Regions from separate parts of the Terrabacter sp. NPDC080008 genome, predicted to be linked through region 3. Evidence: predicted binding sites of a transcription regulator. Region 3 holds the regulator's gene; each other region holds the start of a gene.
What was found. Region 3 encodes LexA, which represses DNA repair genes until DNA is damaged. Its sites were predicted from a motif close to TCGAACANNTGTTCGA; they were not measured.
Positions count from the first base shown of each region.

Region 1: a site for LexA is predicted at 5,954-5,969, ahead of AB0316_RS18470 (DUF222 domain-containing protein). Genes of this name have one in related genera too.
Region 2: a site for LexA is predicted at 2,264-2,279, ahead of AB0316_RS06000 (alpha-ketoglutarate-dependent dioxygenase AlkB). Genes of this name have one in related genera too.

Region 1 covers NZ_JBFBLC010000007.1:149,561-156,627, forward strand. The annotation lists gene AB0316_RS18460 (ABC transporter ATP-binding protein) at 1-3,144, shown strand, start outside; gene AB0316_RS18465 (trimeric intracellular cation channel family protein) at 3,247-3,879, shown strand; gene AB0316_RS18470 (DUF222 domain-containing protein) at 4,061-5,950, opposite strand; gene AB0316_RS18475 (hypothetical protein) at 6,152-6,406, shown strand; gene AB0316_RS18480 (GAF and ANTAR domain-containing protein) at 6,451-7,067, opposite strand, start outside.
Region 2 covers NZ_JBFBLC010000002.1:31,430-38,496, reverse strand. The annotation lists gene AB0316_RS06020 (metal ABC transporter permease) at 1-72, shown strand, start outside; gene AB0316_RS06015 (Fur family transcriptional regulator) at 69-488, shown strand; gene AB0316_RS06010 (isoprenyl transferase) at 611-1,390, opposite strand; gene recO (DNA repair protein RecO) at 1,451-2,179, opposite strand; gene AB0316_RS06000 (alpha-ketoglutarate-dependent dioxygenase AlkB) at 2,303-2,953, shown strand; gene AB0316_RS05995 (maleylpyruvate isomerase family mycothiol-dependent enzyme) at 2,967-3,782, shown strand; gene AB0316_RS05990 (hypothetical protein) at 3,763-5,307, opposite strand; gene leuA (2-isopropylmalate synthase) at 5,344-7,067, opposite strand, start outside.
Region 3 covers NZ_JBFBLC010000006.1:265,399-272,465, forward strand. The annotation lists gene AB0316_RS17435 (LysR family transcriptional regulator) at 9-956, opposite strand; gene AB0316_RS17440 (Sir2 family NAD-dependent protein deacetylase) at 1,039-1,992, shown strand; gene AB0316_RS17445 (hypothetical protein) at 2,021-2,920, opposite strand; gene lexA (transcriptional repressor LexA) at 2,949-3,674, opposite strand; gene AB0316_RS17455 (LysM peptidoglycan-binding domain-containing protein) at 3,916-4,383, shown strand; gene AB0316_RS17460 (GAF domain-containing sensor histidine kinase) at 4,513-5,847, opposite strand; gene nrdR (transcriptional regulator NrdR) at 6,344-6,850, shown strand; gene AB0316_RS17470 (vitamin B12-dependent ribonucleotide reductase) at 6,980-7,067, shown strand, end outside.

The DNA of each region.
Region 1 (7,067 bases), on a different contig from region 3:
GAGGTGCTCGACCGCGTCGACGACGACACGCACGAGGTCGGCGCGCTGCTGCGCCAGAGCGCCTGGCAGGCCATCCGTACCGTGCTCGCGTCCGGGCCGTTGTGGATCGTGGCCGGCACCACGTGGTGGCCGGCGTTCATCCTCTTCCCGCTCGCGGGGCTCGGGGCCGTCGCCGTGGTGCGGCCCCTGCTGCCGCAGGTGTCCGCCCGCAAGGTGGAGGAGGAGATGGCGTGGACCGACCACGCCGCCGCCCTCGAGGAGGGGGTGGCCGCCCGCAACGACCTGCGCGCCAGCCTCGGCCAGGCCCATGTCGTACGCCGGTGCACCGAGCTCGCCGCCACCGTGCACCGCCGCTTCGCCATCGTGCTGGGCCTCGAGAGCCGGATCGGGAGACGCACCGGCTCGCTGCTCCACGCCGTGCTCGCGGGCACGGCGCTCGTCGGAGTGGCCCTCGTCGTCGGCGACCGCCTCGACACGGCCGCGCTCGTGACACTTTTCCTCGTCACCACGATGTTCGTGGGCCAGGTCGACATGCTGGCGCGCCACCTCCCCGACCTGCAGGCCGGCTTCGGCGCGGTGCTGCGGCTGCGTGGACTCCTCGACGCGGAACGCGAGCCCGTCGGCGGGGCGGACCTGCCCGACGGTCCGCTCGACGTCGCGTTCCGCGACCTGCACTTCGCGTACGCCGGTGGCCGGTTCGCGCTCGAGCACGTCGACCTACGGGTCCCCGCCGGCACGACGTGCGCACTCGTCGGGCGCACCGGCTCGGGCAAGTCGACGCTGGCCTCGTTGCTCTCGCGCGCCGTCGAGCCCGAGCGCGGCACCGTGCTGCTCGGTGGTGTGGACGTGCTCGACGTCGACCTGCAGCAGCTGCGGTCCGCCGTCGGCGTCGTGACCCAGCGGACCGAGATCCTCGCCGGCACGCTGGCCGAGAACATCACCCTGTTCGAGCCGGTCACACGCGCGCAGGTGGAGGGCGCGATCACCGAGCTGGGCCTGGACGACTGGGTGGCCGGCCTGCCCGACGGGCTGGACACGGTGCTGGGCCCCGGTGGCACCACCCTGTCGTCGGGGGAGGAGCAGCTCGTCGCCTTCGCGCGGCTGCTCGTCCGCGACGTCCGCGTCGTGGTGCTCGACGAGGCCACCGCCCGCATGGACCGGGTCACCGAGACCCAGGTGGTCCGCGCCGCCGAGCGGCTGCTCGCCGGACGCACCGGGCTGCTCGTCGCCCACCGCCTCTCGACGACGGAGCGCGCCGAGCAGGTGGCCGTGCTCGAGTCCGGTCACGTGGTGCAGCAGGGCCCACGCGCCCGGCTGGCGTCGCAGGAGGGGCCCTTCCGCGCCCTGCTGGTGGCATCGGCCGAGACCGGCGAGACCATGGTCCCCGGCCCTGCGGCGGTGGGACAGGTCGGCACGGCTCGCCGCACCGGCACCGCGCCCCCGGCGCCGGAGCTGCGGCCCACACCCGGTCTGGCTCGGGCGACCGCGTCGGCCCTGTTCATCGAGCCGCAGTGGGGCCTCGTCAGCGTGGGACTCTTCCTCGTCTCCGCGCTGACCGGCGCCTTCGGCGCCCTCACGGGCTGGATCTGGGGGCACCTCGTCGTGGCGCTGCAGCAGGGGCAGAGCCCGACCGGGCTGACGGTCGCGCTGGTCGCCTCGCTGATGCTCTCGCCGCTGATGCTCGCCGAGGCGTTCCGCCGCTACCCCCGGTGGTGGATCTCGGTCATGCTGCGCGCGCGCTCAGCCGTCCTCGTCGGCCAGACGGCGCAGCACCGGCTGGAGCCGACGCCGCCGGGGGAGGCCGTTGCCCGCACGATGGACGCCGACCGGCTCGCGCGCTATGCCGACCGCTGGGTCGACTTCGTCAACGGCCTTGTCATCGCCGGTGTGACCGCGGCGGTCGCCGGGAGCTGGGTGGCCGGTGCCGTGTTGCTCGCGGTGATGGCGGCCTCGGCCCTGGCCTCGTCGTTGGGGCGGCGCGTCGCAGGCCGCTCCGCGGCGGCCTCGGCCGCTGCACGCGCCCGGTTCGGACGCTCGCTGGTCTCGGCGCTCGACTCGGTGCGCACCATCAAGCTCGCCGCCTCGACGCCCAGCGTCCACGCCCACCTGAGGGAGGTCGACTCCGGGCGCGTGGAGGCGGCGGTGCGTGAGCACCGCGTGCAGGCGCTGCTCGACGGTGTGCCGGTCGTGCTCGTGCAGTGCGGCGTGGTGGCGGCTTGGGCCCTGCTCGTGATGGGGGAGTGGGGCCTGGCCACGGCCCTGCTCGTCGCCGGGGCCGTCAACGGCTTCGACTGGTTCGGCCGGGTGGCCGGGTCCGTCATCACCGAGGCCCCGGGCACCAAGGCGTGGATGCAGGCCACCAGCCGGCTCGCCGGCGGCGGTGACCTGATGCACGTCACGACGGGGGTCGACCTCGTCCACGGCGCAGCCCCGGCTCCGGCGCCAGTCGAGCGGGAGCCGCTGCGCACCCTCGAGCTCACGGGTGTCACGGCGGTGCACGACGACGGGACACTGGGCGCCACCGACGTCGACCTGACGGTGCACGCCCGCGAGCTGGTGCTGCTCCTCGGCCAGGTCGGCTCCGGCAAGTCGAGCCTGCTCTCGGCGCTGGCCGGGCTCATCAGCTCCCGCGGCGAGATCCGCTGGAACGGCCAGTCGGTGTCCGACGCGCAGGCGTTCCTGCGACCCGGTCGGGTGGCCCACGTCGCACAGGTGCCGCTCGTGCTGTCGGGCACCTTCAGCGACAACGTGCGACTCGACCACGCCGACCGTGAGGTCATGCCCGCGCTGCAGGCTGCCCGGATGGGCGCCGACGTGGACGCGGCCGGCGGGCCCGATTCCCTGGTCGGCCACCGCGGCGTCCGGCTCTCGGGTGGGCAGGTGCAGCGGCTGGCGCTCGCGCGAGCCCTCGCCTGCGACGCCGAGCTGCTCCTCGCTGACGACGTGTCGTCCGCGCTCGACTCCGCCACCGAGATCGAGCTGTGGTCCACCCTGCGGGAGCGGGGTGCCACGGTGATCGGAGCCACCTCCAAGCGCGCCGCCCTGGCCCAGGCCGACCGCGTCGTGGTGCTCGTCGAGGGTCAGGTGGCCGCGGTCGGGCCTTGGGTCGAGCTGTCGGACGACTGGGGTCACCTCGCGGGCTGACCGGGTGCGTATGGCACTGGGACGCGAACGGCTCAACGGCGATGTGCACCGTCCGTGCGCGTAGCGTGTCGGCATGAGCGCAGCTGTCGAGGAGGCGCCGAGGTGATCCACGTCAGCACGCTGCTGCTCGCGCTGGACCTGGCCGGGACCGCGGTCTTCGCCCTGAACGGGGCACTGACCGCGGTCAGGGCGGCCCGCCTCGACATCGTCGGGGTCCTCACCCTGGGGATCGTCACGGCGATCGGCGGTGGCATCGTGCGTGACGTCATCATCGGCTACCTGCCGCCGTCGACGTTCCGCGACTGGCGCTATCTCGTTGTGGCCGCGACCGGTGCGCTGGTCGCGTTCGTCTGGGGCCGCAGGCTCGACCGGATGACCTTCGCCATCGACGTCTTCGACGCGCTCGGCCTCAGCTTCTTCGCCGTGACCGGGGCCAGCAAGGCACTCGATGCGGGTCTCGGACCGATCCAGGCCATGGTGCTCGGGGCCATCACCGGGGTGGGCGGGGGAACGATCCGGGACGTGATGATCGGGCGCGTCCCCACCGTGCTCAGCAGCGGGTTGTATGCCATCCCGGCCCTCGTCGGTGCCGCCATCACCGTCGTGGCCGCCGAGCTCGGCCTTCGGGGCTGGCCCGCCGCCGTCGTGGCCGTCGTGGCCTGCTTCGTCATCAGGCTCGTGGGCATCCGCTACGACCTCAACGCGCCGGAGCCGCCCGGAACGCAACGGGCCTGACCCAGGTCGGCCCCCGCGGCCGCTTCGAGCGGCGCGGCGACCTGGAGGTGCCGGCGGCCCTGGACGTCCCGGCGGCCCTGGACGTCCCGGCGGCCCTGGACGGGTCGGCGACCCGCGCCCTGCGCTGCCCCCGGACGTGCCAGCGACCCCGCCGGTGGTGGCGGGGTGTGGGGCGTGGTGGTCAGGTGTGCCAGGTGACGCCGAGGGCGGTGATGGTGGCGGTGAGGTCGCGTTCGTGGACCTCGGTGTGGTGTCGCTGGCAGAGCAGGGCGCTGTTGGACACGCAGGTCGTGCCGCCGTGGCGCCAGTGGACGACGTGGTGGGCTTCGCACCAGGTGGCCGGAACGGTGCAGCCGGGGTAGGTGCAGCCTTTGTCGCGGTGGATCAGGGCCAGGCGTTGGCCCCGGGTGAACAGGCGCCGGCTGCGGCCGACGTCGAGGGGTTCGCTGTCGGTGCCGAGGACGACGGGGATGATCTCGGCGTCGCACGCCATCCGCCGCACCACGCCGGGGGACAGGACGTCACCGGAGAGGGTGGTGCCGGTGCCTGTATTGGTGAGGTCGCCGAGGAGGGTGTCCCAGTCGATGAGGACGACGACCTTGGCCTTGTCGGTGACCGGGACGCCATCGGCGGCGGCGACGCCGCGCTGCACCATCGTCAGCAGGGCTTCGAGGCGGCGCCGGGCGAAGCTGCGAGTGTCGTCGCTGATCTTGTGGCCGTGCTCGTCGGTGACGGGGGCGGGCGCGGAGAGCGGGTCGATGGCGGCTTTGACGATGGCGGCCGCCTCCGGGTCGAGGGTGGCGCGCAGGCCGACCATGCCGGTGGCGGTGGGCTGGGTGAACCACAGGCCGCGAGCGTCACGGCGCCGGTGGTCGAGCCGGTCCTCGTCCTTGGGTGGGCGGATCTGTTCGGTGTGGTGCCGGGCGAGGCGGGCGAGCTCCTCAGGGCGCAGCTGCGCGGCCTGGTCGGTGAGGTCGGCGATCGCGGTGGCGAGGTCGGCGGGGTCGGCGATGGGGTGGGTGCGGGTGTGGAAGTCGATGATCTGGGCGGCGTGGCCGACGGTGACCTGTTGGGTGGCGACGAGCATCCGTAGCCGGGCCCACCGGGTTTCGGTCAGGGCGGTGCCGACGGTGACGAAGGCTTTGGCCTGTGCGGCGGTCAGGGACGGGTCGTGCCGGCGGAGCCAGTCGGTGCGGGACAGGCCTTCGGGGGCGTCGGTGCCGCGGGCGGCGAGCTCGGCGATGATCGTGACGAGGGTGACCTCGTAGGTGCGGCGTTGTGCGGCGACCCGCTCCGCAGCGGCGGTCAGGTCGAGGTCCGCGTGGGTGGTGAGGCCGAACCCGGCCATCGCGGCGACCTCGATCGCGTCCAACGTCTCGGGCCGGCTCCCGGTGCCGTGGTCGCGGTCGGCGTGGGCGGCGGCGTGGGCGTCTATCGCGGCGAGCCAGGCGGGGTCGTCGATCATCTGCTGGTAGCCGGCCTCGTCGAGCCACTGCACCTGGTCCAGGTCCAGCGACTCCAGTTCCTCGGCTGAGTTGCCTCCCCACGGCCCGGCCGGTGCCCCGGCCGGTCGGGTATGCGGGGCGACCCGCCGGGTCCGCCGCCGAGCGGCCGCGGCGTCGCACGCGCTCTCACCGTCGCCGGCACCGGCGTCAGCGTCGGCGGCATCGGCGGCATTGGCCAGCTTGGCTGGCTGGTGCTCGGATCCGTCGGCGGGTCCCGCCTGCGCCGACTGCGCCGGCCCTGGCTCCCGGAACCACTCCGACCACGCCGGCTGCGCGGCTTGAGCGGGACCGGCTGTCGGGGCGAAGAACGCCGACCCGGCCGGCTGGGCGAAGAGGGCCGAGTCGGCCGACTGCGAGGCATGAGCCCACTCCGACCCCTCGCGCGCCTGGGTGAAGAAGGCCGACCCCACCGACCGCGCGGACAGCTGCGAGGGAGCGGACGGCATACGCCCCGCGAAGCGCTCCCAGAACCCGCCCTCGGCCACCCCACCCGCGGCGCGCTGACGCGCCTCGAGGTCGGTGAGCCGGCTCCGGAGGAGCTCGAGCTTCGATGGTTCTGGGGCCATGAGTCGAACATACATTCGATCACCGACAGTGGATCGGGCTCATCCGCAGCAGGGACCTGCGTCGACGAGACCCCGATGGGTAGGACAACAGATGCCGGTCCGTCCGACCGGAACGAGCGCCGCCGGGGAGTTCCCGACGGTGACGTCTTCCGGTCCGGCAACCGGCCCAGCGGAAGACCGCACGATCGAAGGGAGCGAACCGTGCCCGAGAACCCTGACGCCCAGCCGCGCACCGAGCCTGCGACGCAGGCGGCTTCGTCCGTTCGGCGCGAGCCGTTTGCAGGGACGGCGGAGGAGCGGGAGCCCGAGAGGGACGCGATCCCGGACGGCCCACACGCGCCGGGTGACCCGGGCGACGACGAGCTCGAGGCTCAGGCGGCCGACGACTTCTTCCATGACCGGCCGGCCGCGACCTCCGCGCGAGTCTTCGACCCCGGCTCAGACGCAGCTTCGTGACGAGGGGTTGCTGAGCCCGTCGCGTAGTGCGGCGCGCGGTTTGACTACAAGCCGTCCGCGGTTCCCGTCTCGACGAGCTCGGCCGCGATGTCGGCCAGTTTGCGGTTGGCGTTCTGGCTGGCTACGCGGAGCCGGTCGAACGCCTCGTCCACCGTCAGCTTGTGGCGTTCGATGAGGATGCCCATCGCCGCCCCGATGGTGCGGCTGCGCAGCAGGGCCACCTCGAGGTTCTCCGCGGCGTCCTCGACGCGTGCTGCGTCGATGGCGATGGCGGCGTGCTCGGCCAGCACGTGGGCCCGGGCGGCGGCGTCGCGGTCGAAGGCGTGCGGCCGGTCCGCGTACACAGTCATCACTCCGGTGGTCGCACCCCGCAGCACCAGGGGGATCGAGATGACTGCGCGCACGCGGGTGTGCGCCACCATCTCCTCCGCGTAGTGCCGGAACTGCTCCTCGTGCTCGAGGTCGGGGCAGCAGACGGTGCGGGCCTCGTCGAAGGCGACGATCCCGGGGCTCGCGCCGACCCCGACCGCGATCCCGCCGATCACCCGGACGAGCTCGGAGTCGTTCGCCGCGAGCATCCGGGCCGGCCGCTGGTGCACGTCGTCGGTCACGACGACGGCGGCCCACGTGCAGGGCACGGCGTGGATCGCCGACTCGACGA
Region 2 (7,067 bases), on a different contig from region 3:
GAGCAATCCGGTACCCCTGGAGGCGAAGCGGCCGCAGCCTCCTCTTCCACGTCGACAGGAACGACACGATGACCGGCACGAACAGCCCCAAGGTCGCCGCCCTCTCACGCAAGCCGACCCGGCAGCAGGCTGCCGTGGCCGAGCTGCTCGAACGCTCCGACGACTTCACCTCGGCCCAGACGGTGCATGCACGGCTGCGCGAGGCCGGTGCCGGCGTGGGGCTCGCCACCGTCTACCGCACGCTGCAGTCGATGGTCGAGGCCGGCACGGTGGACGTGCTGCGCACCGACGACGGCGAGGCCGTCTATCGCGCCTGCTCAACGCATCACCACCACCACCTGGTGTGCCGCAGCTGCGGTCGCACCGTCGAGGTGGAGGGGCCCGCGGTGGAACGGTGGGCCGGCAAGGTGGCGAGCGAGCACGGCTTCATCGGCGTCACCCACACCCTGGAGATCTTCGGCACCTGCGCCGACTGCGCCGCCTCCTGACCCGATGGCTCACCGAACGCCGCGTTCGGTTTCGAAAGCCGTGTTCCAACAGCGCGTTCGAGACCGAACGCGGCGTTCGGTCTGTGGGGAGGCGGGTCAGCGGGGCACGGGGGTCCCGGGGGTCAGGAAGTCGAGGTCGGGGTGTCGACGGCTCCGCCGTAGCGGCGGTCCCGGGCGACGTACTCCTCGATCGCAGCCCACAGGTCGCGCCGGTCGTAGTCGGGCCACAGCCGGTTCTGGAAGACCATCTCCGCATACGCCGACTGCCACAGCAGGAAGTTGCTCGTGCGCTGCTCGCCGGAGCTGCGGACGAAGAGGTCGACGTCCGGCATCGTCGGCTCGTCGAGGTAGCGCTTGATCGTCTTCTCGTCGACCGACCCGGGGCGCAGCCGGCCGTCCTTGACGTCGTGGGCGATCCGCTGCACCGCGTCGGCGATCTCGGCGCGGCCTCCGTAGTTGACGCAGAAGTAGAGCGTGAGACCGGTGTTGTGCTGCGTCAGCTCCTGGGCGATCTCGAGCTCCTTGATCACCGACCGCCACAGCCGGGGTGCCCGCCCGACCCACCGCATACGCACGCCCCACTCGTGCAGCTGGTCGCGCCGGCGGCGGATGACGTCACGGTTGAAGCCCATGAGGAAGCGCACCTCCTCCGGCGAGCGCCGCCAGTTCTCGGTGGAGAACGCGTACGCCGACAGGTGCGTCACGCCCACCTCGATAGCGCCGGCGACGACGTCGAGCAGCGAGGCCTCCCCCGCCTCATGCCCCTTCGTGCGCGGCAGGCCGCGTGCGTTGGCCCAGCGGCCGTTGCCGTCCATCACGATCGCCACATGCTTGGGCAGCAGGTTGCCCGGGATCTGGGGCGCGGTGGCGCCGGACGGGTGCGGGAAGGGCTTGGCGTACACGGCTCTCCGGTCGGTCGGGGTCGGGATCGACTGCAGCGAAAGTGGGCTCGGCGACACTACTCAGGCACGCTCGACGAGGCGCAGCGACCGCAGCCCTCGCTCGATGTGCCACTGCAGGAAGGCGGAGACGAGGCCGTTGCCCTGTCGCCGGCAGCGCTCGTCGCTGGCGTCGGCGACGTCCCAGTCGCCGGTCAGCAGGGACGCGAGGAGGGTGAAGGTCTCGGGAGCGGGGGCGCTCGAGCCGGGCGGACGGCATACGGAGCAGACGGCGCCGCCGGCCTGCACGTTGAACGCCCGGTGGGGACCCGGCGCGCCGCACCTCGCGCAGTCGACGAAGCTCGGGGCCCAGCCGGCGACAGCCAGCGAGCGCAGCAGGTAGGCGTCGAGGACGAGCCCCGGGTCGTGGGCGCGCTCGGCGAGCGAGCGCAGGGCACCGGCGAGCAGGAGGTACTGCTGCGTCTGCGGCTCGTGCTCCTCGGTGAGCTGCAGGGCGGTCTCGAGCATCGAGGTGGCGCACGTGTAGGCGGTGTAGTCGCGGGCGATCGCGTCGCCGTAGGGGGCGAGGGTCTCGACCTGCGTCACGGTGTCGAGGTTGCGTCCCTCGTAGCACTGCACGTCGACCACCATGCCGGGCTCGAGGCGCGAACCGAACCGCGACTTCGTGCGGCGTACGCCCTTGGCGACCGCGCGCACGCGACCGCGGGTACGCGTGAGCATCGTGATGATGCGGTCGGCCTCGCCCAGCTTGTGGGTGCGCAGGACGATCGCCTCGTCACGGTAGAGGGGCATGGCCCCATTCTCCACCGTCGCCTCGCGCGGGCGGCACCGCACGCGCCGTCGCGGGCCGAGCGCACGACATCTGGCCAACTCGAGTCGAACACCCGTTCGACACGTTGGGGTATCGTGGACGGCATGGACCTCTCTCTCCAGGGTTCGCTGCTCGACCTGACCGACGCGATGACGCTGCGGGAGGTCGGCACGGGCCTGACCCGCCACCGGCTGACGCGCGGGGCGTGGGTCGACGTGCGGCCCGGCTGGCTCGCTGCCGGCGACGAGCTGTTCACCACCTTGCTCCACGAGGTGCCGTGGCACGCCGAGCGACGCCAGATGTACGACTCGGTCGTCGACGTCCCGCGGCTCACCAAGTTCTACGCGGCCGACGAGCCGCTGCCGCACCCGATCCTCGTCGAGGCCCGCGACGCCCTGAGCCGCCACTACGCGCCCGAGCTCGGTGAGCCGTTCGTCACCGCCGGGCTCTGCCTCTACCGCGACGGGCACGACAGCGTCGCCTGGCACGGCGACCGCATCGGACGCTCGCGCGACACCGACACGATGGTCGCGATCCTCTCGCTCGGCTCGCCGCGCACCCTCACCCTGCGACCCCGCGACGGCGGTGGCATCCCCGGCACCACCCAAAAGAGCTTGCGCTACCCGCTCGGGCATGGTGATCTCGTCGTGATGGGCGGCTCGTGCCAGCGGACGTGGGACCATGCGGTCCCCAAGACGTCCGAGCCGATGGGCCCGCGCATCTCCGTCCAGTTCCGTGTCGCCGGCGTCCGCTGAAGGAGCCCTCCGTATGCCGTCAAGCCGCTCAGGTGGCCCCCTGCCCTTCCTCGACCACCTGGCGGCGGACTCCGCCCGGTTCCGCGAGGCGCTGGCCTCGGCCCCGAGCAGCGCGCGCGTGCCGACGTGCCCCGACTGGGACGCCGACGACCTGCTGTGGCACCTCGCGGAGGTGCAGTGGTTCTGGGGCGAGATCGCCGAGCGCGGCGTCACCGACCCCGCCGACCTCGACGCCCTGAACGCCTCACGCGAGGAGCGACCCGCCGACCGCGCGGGCCTGCTCGCCTTCTTCGACCGCTCGAGCGAGCGGCTGCACCGGACGCTGGCCGGGCTCTCGCCCGAGACGCCCCTGTGGATGTGGGCCGACGACAAGACGGCCGGCTACATCCGGCGACGACAGGCGCACGAGGCACTCATCCACCGGCTCGACGCCGAGCTCACCGTCGGGGAACGCACCCCGATCGACTGCCGGCTCGCGGCCGACGGCGTCGACGAGGTGCTCCGCATCATGCGCGGCTACGAGCCCGAGCCGGGCCTGACCCACGTCCCGAGCGCCGCGCCGGTCACCCTCGTCACCGTGGACGCCATGCACTCCTGGAGCCTGACGCCGGTGCGCGTGACGGGCACCTATGAAGGTCGCGCCATCGACCTGCAACGATTCCTCGTCACCGACGGCCCGGACGACCGGGCGGCCGCCGAGATCTGCGGGTCGGCCGCCGACCTCGACTGCTGGCTGTGGAACCGTCCCGCCGAGGGCGAGATCACCCGTGAGGGAGACGTTGCAGCGCTCGCCGCCGTCGACGCGGTCCTCAGCGACTCGATCGACTGAGCCCCGACCGCCCGGGCCGACGCAGGCGCGGGAGCGCCCCGTGGGCCATGGCCGCCAGCGCCACGACGACCGGCACGAACGCGAACAGGTAGCGGGAACGGCCCTCGAGGACGATGGTGAACGCGGCGATGCCGAGGACCGTGAGCGCCAGCAGGAGGGTCTCCCGGCGGTAGGGAGCGCGCAGCAGCCCGAGGCCCGCCACGAGCAGGACCGCGAGCCACACCGCCTGCGTGACGTCGGCGCGAGTTGCATATGACGAACCGTGGAACCCGTTGAGCGAGTGCACGACTCCCGTCAAGCCGGTGGCCGAGGCGAGCGTCCCGGGCAGTGAGTCCGGCCCTTCGCCCCAGGCCCAGAACATGCCGTCGCCCCAGTTCCACGCGGCCTTGCTCGCGTAGAAGGCAAGCATCCCGCCCGGTCCACGCTCGGCCCAGCGGTCACCGAGGAAGCGGGCGGCATACGCCCTCATCTCCTCCTGGGTGCGCCCGGAGATGGCTTCGACCATCTCGCGCGAGTAGGCGCCGTAGTTGACGACCCCATCCGAGGTCCGTTGCTCACCGGCACCGTGGGCCACCCACCAGAGCAACGGCGGGGACGCCGACGTGTCGATGCGCGTCGTGTCGACGCCGCTCGCCGAGGTCGCCGCCGCCGAGAGCCCGAGGCCGAGGCCGACGAAGAGGACGGCCGAAACCGCACATGCGGCAACGACGGCGGCCCGTCGGCGGCCGGCGACGTCGTGGTCGAAGACCGCCACGACGGCCGTCAGCACAGCGGCGATCGCGATGACCACGGGGGTCGTCTTGATCGCGTAGGCCACCGACACCGACAGGATCGCGAGCACCCACAGCAGGACGCGCCGCGAGAGCCGTCCCGGCGCCAAGGCCCTGGCTGCCAGAGCAACGGCCCCGACGACGAACGGCATCGCATAGAAGTCGGTGTACGGCACGGCGAGCCAAGGACTGGTGCCGACGAGCACGAGCGTCACGAGCTGCGCGGCGAGGGACGGCCCACGGCCGGCGACGCGCACGACGAGGAGGTGGACGGCATACAGCGTCACGGCGACGCAGATCCCGTTGAGGGTGATGAGGATCGCGTCGGGAGCCAGCGAGAAGCGTTGTCCCACAGCGGCGCCCACGCGGTCGATGGCGAGCAGCGGCAGGTTGTTGGGGTAGAGCGAGAGGTAGTCGTAGTCGGCCGTGCCGAGCGGTCGGCCGGCCTGGAGACTCCGGGCCATCTCGATGACGACTCGGGCGTCCCAGCCGTAGTGGTAGCGGGTCATCAGTCCGACGAACGTCGCCACGACCCCGCCCCCGAGGGCGACGACCGGGGGCACCCAGCGGCCTCGCAGCCAACCCGGGAGCCGGATGACCATGGCCAGCAGCACCAGGGCCACGGTGACGGGGACGACCACCTGCCACCGGTGCGCGACATTGACCGGGCGCGGTGCGACCAGGCCTGCGAGCGCCACCGCGAGGAGCGAGACCCCGGCCAGTCGAAGCAGAACTCGACCGACCGGGGACTCCATGGCGCCAGACGCTACCCCACCGGGGCAGCCCTGCTGTCAGGCGGCGGAACGGGCGTCCCGCTCGGCCCGGTTGACGGCCGAGACGATGGCCTTGATCGAGGCGGTGACGATCGAGGAGTCGACGCCGACCCCCCAGAGCACCCGGTCGCCGACGGCGCACTCGACGTACGCCGCGGCACGCGCGTCGCCACCTGCCGACAGGGCGTGCTCGGCGTAGTCGAGGACGCGCACGTCGGGCGTGCCCTCGATCGTGGAGAGGGCGTCGACGAAGGCGGCGATCGGACCGTTGCCGGTGCCGTTCACCGTCACCGGCTCGCCACCGTCGGTGACGGTCGCCTCCATCGTGCTCGCACCGTCGACCGTGGAGTCGGTGACGACGTTGACCAGCTCGAAGCGTCCCCACGGGCTGGCCGGGTTCGGGAGGTACTCGTCCTGGAACCTGCCCCACAGCTCGGCGGGTGCGACCTCGCCACCGTCCTGGTCGACGCCGCGCTGGACGACGCCGGAGAACTCGATCTGCAGCCGGCGCGGCAGGTCCATCTGGTGCTCGGTCTTCATGATGTACGCGACGCCGCCCTTGCCGGACTGGCTGTTGACGCGCACGACCGCCTCGTAGGACCGGCCGAGGTCGTGCGGGTCGATCGGGAGGTAGGGCACGCCCCAGACGAGGTCGTCGACGCTCGTACCCTTCTCCTTCGCCTCGGCTGCCATCGCCTCGAAGCCCTTCTTGATGGCGTCCTGGTGCGAGCCGGAGAAGGCGGTGAAGACGAGGTCGCCGCCATAGGGGTGGCGCTCGTTCACCGGCAGCTGGTTGCAGTACTCGACCGTGCGGCGCACCTCGTCGATGTCGCTGAAGTCGATCTGAGGGTCGACGCCCTGGCTGAAGAGGTTCATCCCGAGGGTGACGAGGCAGACGTTCCCGGTGCGCTCGCCGTTGCCGAACAGGCACCCCTCGATGCGGTCGGCGCCGGCGAGGTAGCCCAGCTCGGCCGCCGCCACGCCGGTGCCCCGGTCGTTGTGCGGGTGCAGGCTGACCACGACGGACTCGCGCCGGTCGAGGTGGCGGATCATCCACTCGATCGAGTCGGCGTAGACGTTGGGAGTCGCCATCTCGACGGTCGCGGGCAGGTTGACGATCATCTTGTGGTCGGGGCTCGGGTCGATGACGTCGATGACCGCGTTGCAGATCCGCATGGCGAAGTCGAGCTCGGTGCCGGTGTAGGACTCCGGCGAGTACTCGTAGTAGACCTGCGTGTCGGGGATGGTCTCCTCGAGCTTCTTGCACAGGCGCGCGCCCTGGACGGCGATGTCGATGATGCCGTCCTGGTCGAGGCCGAAGACGACCCTGCGCTGCAGCGCCGACGTCGAGTTGTAGAAGTGGACGATCGCCTGCTTGCTGCCGCGGATCGCGTCGTAGGTGCGCTCGATGAGGTGGTCGCGGCACTGCGTCAGCACCTGGATCGTCACGTCGTCCGGGATGTGGCCGCCCTCGATGAGCTCCCGGCAGAAGTCGTAGTCGGTCTGGCTCGCCGACGGGAAGCCGACCTCGATCTCCTTGTAGCCCATCTTCACGAGCAGCTGGAACATGCGCAGCTTGCGCTCGGAGTTCATCGGGTCGATGAGCGCCTGGTTGCCGTCTCGCAGGTCCACTGCGCACCAGCGCGGGGCCTGCTCGATCCGCTTCGTCGGCCACGTGCGGTCGGGCAGCTCGAACGGGATCTGCTCGTGGAAGGGGACGTACTTCTGGAACGGCATGCCCG
Region 3 (7,067 bases):
GCCCGGTGTCAGGCCGTGGCGCCGGCGAGCTCGGCGGGGGAAACCGTGGGGTCGGCGCCAGCCGCCTCGCAGAGGGCGTCGAGCGCTGCCGCCACAGCGGGCACGCGCTGGAGGTCGGGAGTGGTCACCGCGAGGATCTGGCGGCGCGAGGCGGGCGAGAGCGGCAGCATCGCCACCTGGTCGTGCTTGGCGGCGTTGAGGATCAGGTCGGGGACGAGGGCCACCCCCAGCCCGGCGGTGACGAGGCCGAGCTGCGCGACGTAGTCCTCCGTCTCGAAGGCGACGTTGGGGCGGAAGCCCGCCGTGTCGGCGAGGGACAGCAGGTGGCCGCGACAGCGGGGACAGCCGGCGATCCACTCCTCGCTCGCGAAGTCACCGAGGGTCGCGGCCTCGTCGTGGGCGTGCGGGTGGCCGCCGGGGACGACGAGGCGCACCTCGTCGTCCATGAGGCGCCGCGTGACCAGGAGCGACAGGTCCTCCTCGAGCTCGCCGAGCTCGGCGCCCTCGTAGGCGAAGGCGACGGCCACGTCGCAGTCGCCGTTGCGCAGCGCGGCCAGCGACTCGGGCGGCTCGGCCTCGGTGAAGGTGACGGTGATGTCGGGGTGGCGTGCCTTGAGGATTGCCAAGGTGCGCGGCACGAGCGTCGCCGACGAGCTCGGGAAGGCCTGAAGTCGGACCCGTCCGGCACGCAGCCCGGCGATAGCGGTGATCTCCTCCTCGGCGGCGTCGAGGGCCGCGAGCACGCCCACGGCGTGCCGGGCCAGCACCTGGCCGGCCTCGGTGAGGCGGACCTGGCGCCCGTAGCGCTCGACGAGGACGGTGCCGGTGCGCTGCTCGAGGCGGCGGACCATCTGCGAGATGGCCGGCTGGGTGAAGCCCAGGGCGTTGGCGGCGCTGGTGAAGCTTCCCTCGTCGGCAATGGCCTTCATGACCCGCAGGCCGGCAGCATCGATCATGCACAAAGCATAACGGACGATTATGGAAGTAGGGCGGTGCCGCGCTTTTCGACCCGGCCGGGGGCAGACGTAGGCTGACGACGTGCAGCAGCCGAACGGCATACCCCCGCAGTCGACCGCCGCGACGGGCACGACCCGGCTGTCCACGACCCGGACCCTCCCGCTCGAGACCCACGACCTCGGCACCTTCGAGGACCTCGTCGACCTCGTCAGTGGCGGCGGGGTCGTCGTGCTGTCGGGGGCCGGTCTCTCGACGGAGTCGGGCATCCCCGACTATCGCGGCCCGGACGGGACCCGGCGGGTCGAGCCCATGACGTACGGCGAGTTCGCTGGCTCCAGCGAGGCGCGGCGGCGGTACTGGGCGCGCAGCTACATCGGCTGGCAGCGGTTCAATGCGGCCGAACCCAACGAGGGCCACCGCGTCGTCACCGACCTGCAGCAGGGCGGCTACGTGGGACCGGTCATCACGCAGAACGTCGACGGCCTGCACCAGGCGGCCGGTGCCACCGACGTCGTCGAGCTGCACGGCTCGCTCGATCGCGCCGTGTGCCTCACCTGCGGGGAGTACACCTCGCGCATCGGGCTGCACGAGCGAATGACACAGGCGAACCCCGGGTTCATGGAGCGCTTCGCCGAGGCGGCCACGGCCGTGGGCTCGCAGTGGGGAGAGCAGGTGCGCCCCGACGGTGACATCGTCCTGGCCGACGCCCTCGTGGAGTCCTTCCACGCGCCCCGCTGCCTCGTGTGCGGCCGCGACACCGTCAAGCCGGACGTCGTCTTCTTCGGTGAGTCGGTGCCCAAGGCGCTCGTCGAGCGGTGCTTCAGCCTCGTCGAGGCCGCCGGTGCCGTGCTCGTGCTGGGATCGTCGCTCTCGGTGATGAGCGGCTACCGGTTCGTGCGCCGGGCGCACCAGAGGGACGTGCCCGTCGCGATCGTGACCCGCTCGGCGACCCGCGGCGACGGCGAGGCGACCCTGCGCCTGCACGCCCCGCTCGGCCCCACCCTCACCCGACTGCGCAACGGGCTGGGGCACTGAGGCGTGCGCCGGCCGATCCTCGCCCGGGTCACTCGGCGGTCGGGCCCGCGGCGCGCGCCTCGGGCCCGTGCGCATCGCGCAGGTCCCACAGCTCCTTGGTCTGCACGCCCCAGTACGTGCCGAACAAGGCGATGATGATCACCTCCGAGACGAGGACGAGGTGGTCGAGGCCGGCCACGCTCACGGCGGTGAGCACGGCGGTGCCCAGGGCCACGGCGAGGGCCACGGCGAGGGTGATGTAGATCCGCTTGTAGACGGAGCCGCGACCGTCGGCCCGGCCCTGGTGACGCTCGTCGACGCGCAGGGCACTGAGTACCATGACGGCGATCACGCCGGCGACCATGGTGGCGGCCGCGATCCCGTGGCTGAGGGCGATGAAGCGGTCGCGCAGGGCGAGGAAGAGGACCAGCTCACCGAGCACGACCGCACCGCAGGCGATGCTCACCACGACCGAGCGCACGGTGCGTCGGGCGCGCGCGGCCGCCCGGCCGGGACGCTGGAGCCAGGCGACGACACCAGCCGCGAGGACGGCGACGACGAGCAGCGACCAGATGTTGTTGCGCACGGCGGCGGCGATCTCGGGTGCCGTCTGGGTGTATGCGTTGGGCCCGCACCGCCCGTCGGGCTCGGTCGGGACCAGGGCCACGACGAAGGCCATCAGGCCCGAGAAGTTGAGCAGCACGTCCTCCTCCGCCGAGTGCCCCTTGTAGGCGATGAGGTTGGCGCCGAGGGCGCAGAGGGCCCCGACGAAGATGCCGCGGGCAGGGGTGTAGTAGTACGCGCTGATGGAACCCAGCCAGCAGGAGTGCCCGGTCTCCCACCACCACTGGTAGCCGACCGACAGCAGCAGCATGAGGAGCAGCCCGATCATCGCCCCCCGCAGGTAGCGGTAGGTGAGGACGACGTCGCGCGTGCGCTCGTGGGCCATCGGGCGGCCTGGTCCGCGTCGCAGCCGCTCAGATGCGGCGCAGCACCGCGGTGACCTTGCCGAGGATCGTGGCGTGGTCGCCGTCGATGGGGGAGAAGTCGGGGTTGTGCGGCATGAGCCACACGTGGCCGTCCTTGCGCTTGAACGTCTTGACGGTCGCCTCGTTGTCGAGCATCGCAGCGACGACGTCACCGTTGTCGGCGTGCTGCTGCTGGCGCACGACGACCCAGTCACCGTCGCAGATCGCGGCCTCGACCATGGAGTCGCCGGTGACCTTGAGGAGGAAGAGCTCGCCCTCGCCGACGAGCTGGCGCGGCAGCGGGAAGACGTCCTCGACGACCTGCTCCGCGGTGATGGGCACCCCGGCGGCGATCTGCCCGAGCACCGGCACGTACGAGGCCTGCGGTCGGGCATCGCCCGAGTCGGTCTCGGTGTCGTACTGGTCGCCGCCTGGGCGGGCCGGCTCGCCGGACCCCGCGCGGTAGCCGAGGTCCTCGGCCTTTGCGTCGGGGGAGACGACCTCGAGGGCGCGCGGACGGTTCGGGTCGCGGCGCAGGTAGCCCTTGGCCACGAGGGCGTTGAGCTGGTGGGAGACGCTCGAGGGACTGGCCAGGCCCACGGCGTCGCCGATCTCTCGCATGCTCGGCGGGTAGCCACGCCGGTCGACGGAGTTGCGGATGACCTCGAGCACGCGCCGCTGGCGGACGGTCAGGCCGTCCCCGTTCTCGCGGTCGGGGAGCTCGGTCACGCCCATGGTGTTCCCTTCGTCGGCTCTCGTTCAGACCGCGGCTGACTCCCCGGATGTCGCTGTGTCGGGACCAGTGTCAGTGGTGGCTGCTGAGGTGTCTGATGTGAGCACAGACTACGAGTTTCGAACACAGTTGCCAAACATGTGTTCGATGCGTGTCTCGACTTCGTCGCCGAGGCGTGCTAGAAATCGTACAGACGTTCTATCGAACACATGTTCGCCGGATCACGAGCAAGGGGAGGTCACCATGAGCGCCGTCGTCGTCGAGGACGTTCGTCAGGCCGGTGTCGAGCGGAAGGCCCGGCGTCACGTCGAGCAGGGTGTCGGGCGGGGTGTCGAGCGGCACCTCGTGCTCGTTCCAACCGGCCGGGATGCAGTCCTCGCCCGCCGTGCCGGTGGCCGTGCGGCCGACGCGGAGCGCGTCTGCGGCGCCGCACCCACGATGCGGCTGACGCGTTTCGGCCGCCTCGTGCGCACTGTGCTCGTCGCCGGCGTCATCGCCGTTCTCGGCGTCGGTCTCGCGGGCCAGCTCGCCTCGGCCAGTGGGGATGCCCGCACGATCACCGTGCACGCGGGCCAGACCCTGTCCGGCATCGCAGTTCGCGAGCTTCCCGAGCTGTCCGTCACCGACGGCGTCGTCGAGCTGCAGGTCGCCAACGGCCTGAGCACGTCACAGATCCACGCGGGGCAGCAGCTCGTCATCCCCGCCCACTGACGGGCGCACGCCCGTCCCCCAGATCGGCCGCGTTGGCTCCACCTCTGCGGCTGGCGACTGCGGCGCTTCGACCCCGCCGTGGCCGCCCCCGGACGCCGCATCCCCTGCAGGGGGTGCGGCGTTCCTGGATCAGGCCTCGTCGATGTCGTGACCGCTGGCGTGATTGCTCTTGGGAGGGTTGTCGTGGTCGGTGTCGTTGCTGGTGTACCTGTTGGGGTCGCCGTCGTGGTCCTCGCCGGGCAGCTCGAACCACACGTTCGTGCCCTGCCCCTCGACGCCGCTGATCCCGATCAGGCCGCCGTGGGCCTCGATGATCCGCCTGACGGTTGCGAGCCCGATGCCGCTGCCCTCGACGGAGCTCTTCGCGTCCGGTGCCCGGTGGAAGAGCCCGAACACCGTCTCGCGGTCCTGTTCGGCGATCCCGATGCCGTTGTCGCGGACCTGGATGCGCCAGGACCCGCCCCGGCGTTCGGCGCTCACGTCGACGACCGGCGCGGCGTCCGGGCGGGCGTACTTGACGGCGTTCGAGACGAGGTTGAGCAGGACCGAGTACAGCTGTTGCCGGTCCACGGACACGGTCGGCAACCGGCCCGCACTCACGGTCGCCCCTGCGCTGCCCAGCGTCGGCGCGAGGTCCTCGAGCACCGAGGCGAGCACGTCGCCGAGATCCGTCGGGCTGCGCTGCAGCTGAGCGCCCACCAGTGCATACGCGAGCATCTGGTCGATCATCCCGGCCATCCGGGTGGCGGCACGGTGCGCCGTCGTCACCAGGCGCTGGGCCCACTTGTCGTCCTTGACCGAGTCCTCCTGCCCGAGCAGCTCGGTGCTGGCCATGATGGCGGTCAGGGGCGTCCGCAGGTCGTGGCTCACCTGGCCGGTGAAGACGGACAGCGCCTCGTTCGACCGGTGCAGCTCCTGCTGGGTGCGGGTCAGCGCCTCGAGCGAGCTCTCCAGGCGCCTGGTGCGCAGCCGCAGCTCAAGCACGTCCACGACCCGCTCGGCCACCGTGCCCAGCGCCTGCTCCTGCTCTGCATCGAGCTGGCGCGGATGCGAGTCGAAGACGCAGAGGCGTCCGATCGCCACTCCGTCCGGGGTCACGAGCGGCGCCGAGGCGTAGAAGCGGACGTCCCCGAGCCGTCCGGTGACGAAGGGGTTGTGGCGGAAGCGCTCGTCCAGTCGTGCATCGGGCACGACGACCCGGGCGGTGTGCTCGAGCACGGCCGCGCACATCGAGTCCTCACGGGTGCAGATCGAGGCGTCGAACCCCAGTGTGGCCACCTGGTGCTGGTGGGTCGCGCTGATGAGGTTGATCGCGGCTCGGGGCGCTCGACACACCTGTGCGGCGATCTCCACGAGCGCCTGCAGCTCCTTCTGGGGCGCGTTGCCGAGCACGTCGTAGTCCCGCAGCGCTGCCTCTCGACGCTGCCAGGAGCCGGCCGGCGGGTGCTTTGTCCGGGTCGTCACGGAAGGAAGCCTCGGACATCAGCGCTGCAGGGGCAAGCACCGGGCAGGTGCGAGCGTGCGGCGCGAGACGGCATACGTCCTCGGCTGCTCCGCAGCGATGCCCGGAGGCCGCACATGGGGGAGTGGTGGGCGCCCGGGGCCCCCAGATGTAGGGGTGGCGCGCGCCCGACACGCCGTCCGGAAAGAGAGCTCCACGGCGTTTGTGCAGGTCAGCGGCGCGACACGCGGGCACTTCGGCGATCTGCTTGCGGTGCAGGTCACAGCGCGCCTACAGTTACCCCAACATCTAGTAGTTACACAGATGTAAGACGTCCACATGTAGTCCCCAACTCGATGGGGGTTACGCACAGGTCATCCCCAACGTCGTCCCCAGGTCGTCCCCAGGCGTCACCGGTTCCACGAACTCCGGTGCAGCCCATGGACACCTGTGGGGAATCGTGCCGGATGGGTGGGCGTTCCGCGAACGTCCGAGCTGGGGAGAGGGAGGTGGCCAGGCGTGCACTGCCCGTTCTGCCGCCACACCGACTCGCGGGTCATCGACTCGCGAACGACCGACGACGGGGCCTGCATCCGTCGCCGTCGTCAGTGTCCCCAGTGCAGCCGCCGCTTCACCACGCTCGAGACCTCGAGTCTCAACGTGATCAAGCGGTCGGGTGCCTCCGAGCCGTTCAGTCGGTCCAAGGTGCTCTCCGGCGTGCGCAAGGCATGCCAGGGACGGCCCGTCAGCGAGGACGACCTGGCCCTTCTCGCCCAGAAGGTCGAGGAGGCGATCCGGTCGCAGGGCAACGCCGAGATCGAGGCGCACGAGGTCGGCATGGCCGTCCTGGAGCCGCTCCGAGAGCTCGACGAGGTCGCCTACCTCAGGTTCGCCAGCGTCTACCAGGCGTGGGAGAGCCTCGAGGACTTCGAGGGAGCCATCGCGCTCCTGCGAGCCGAGCGTGCCGCCCTGGGGGAGGAGCCCGCAGCTCCCTCGCAGGTCGACGGGCTCGGCGCCCAGCGGTAACACCCTCCACCCAGCCTCAAACCCTCGGCGCCATCGGCGCTCCAACGCCCACCGGGGCGCCCGAGCACTGTCGGTGCTCCACGCAAGACTCATTCCCAGCAGCAGATTCGGTCAGGGAGGCCGCACGACATGACGGAGATCGGTAACCGCAGCTCACGCTCGAAGGCTGGCGCCAAGGGCGTCAAGATCGAGCGCATCTACACCACGCCCGGCGTCC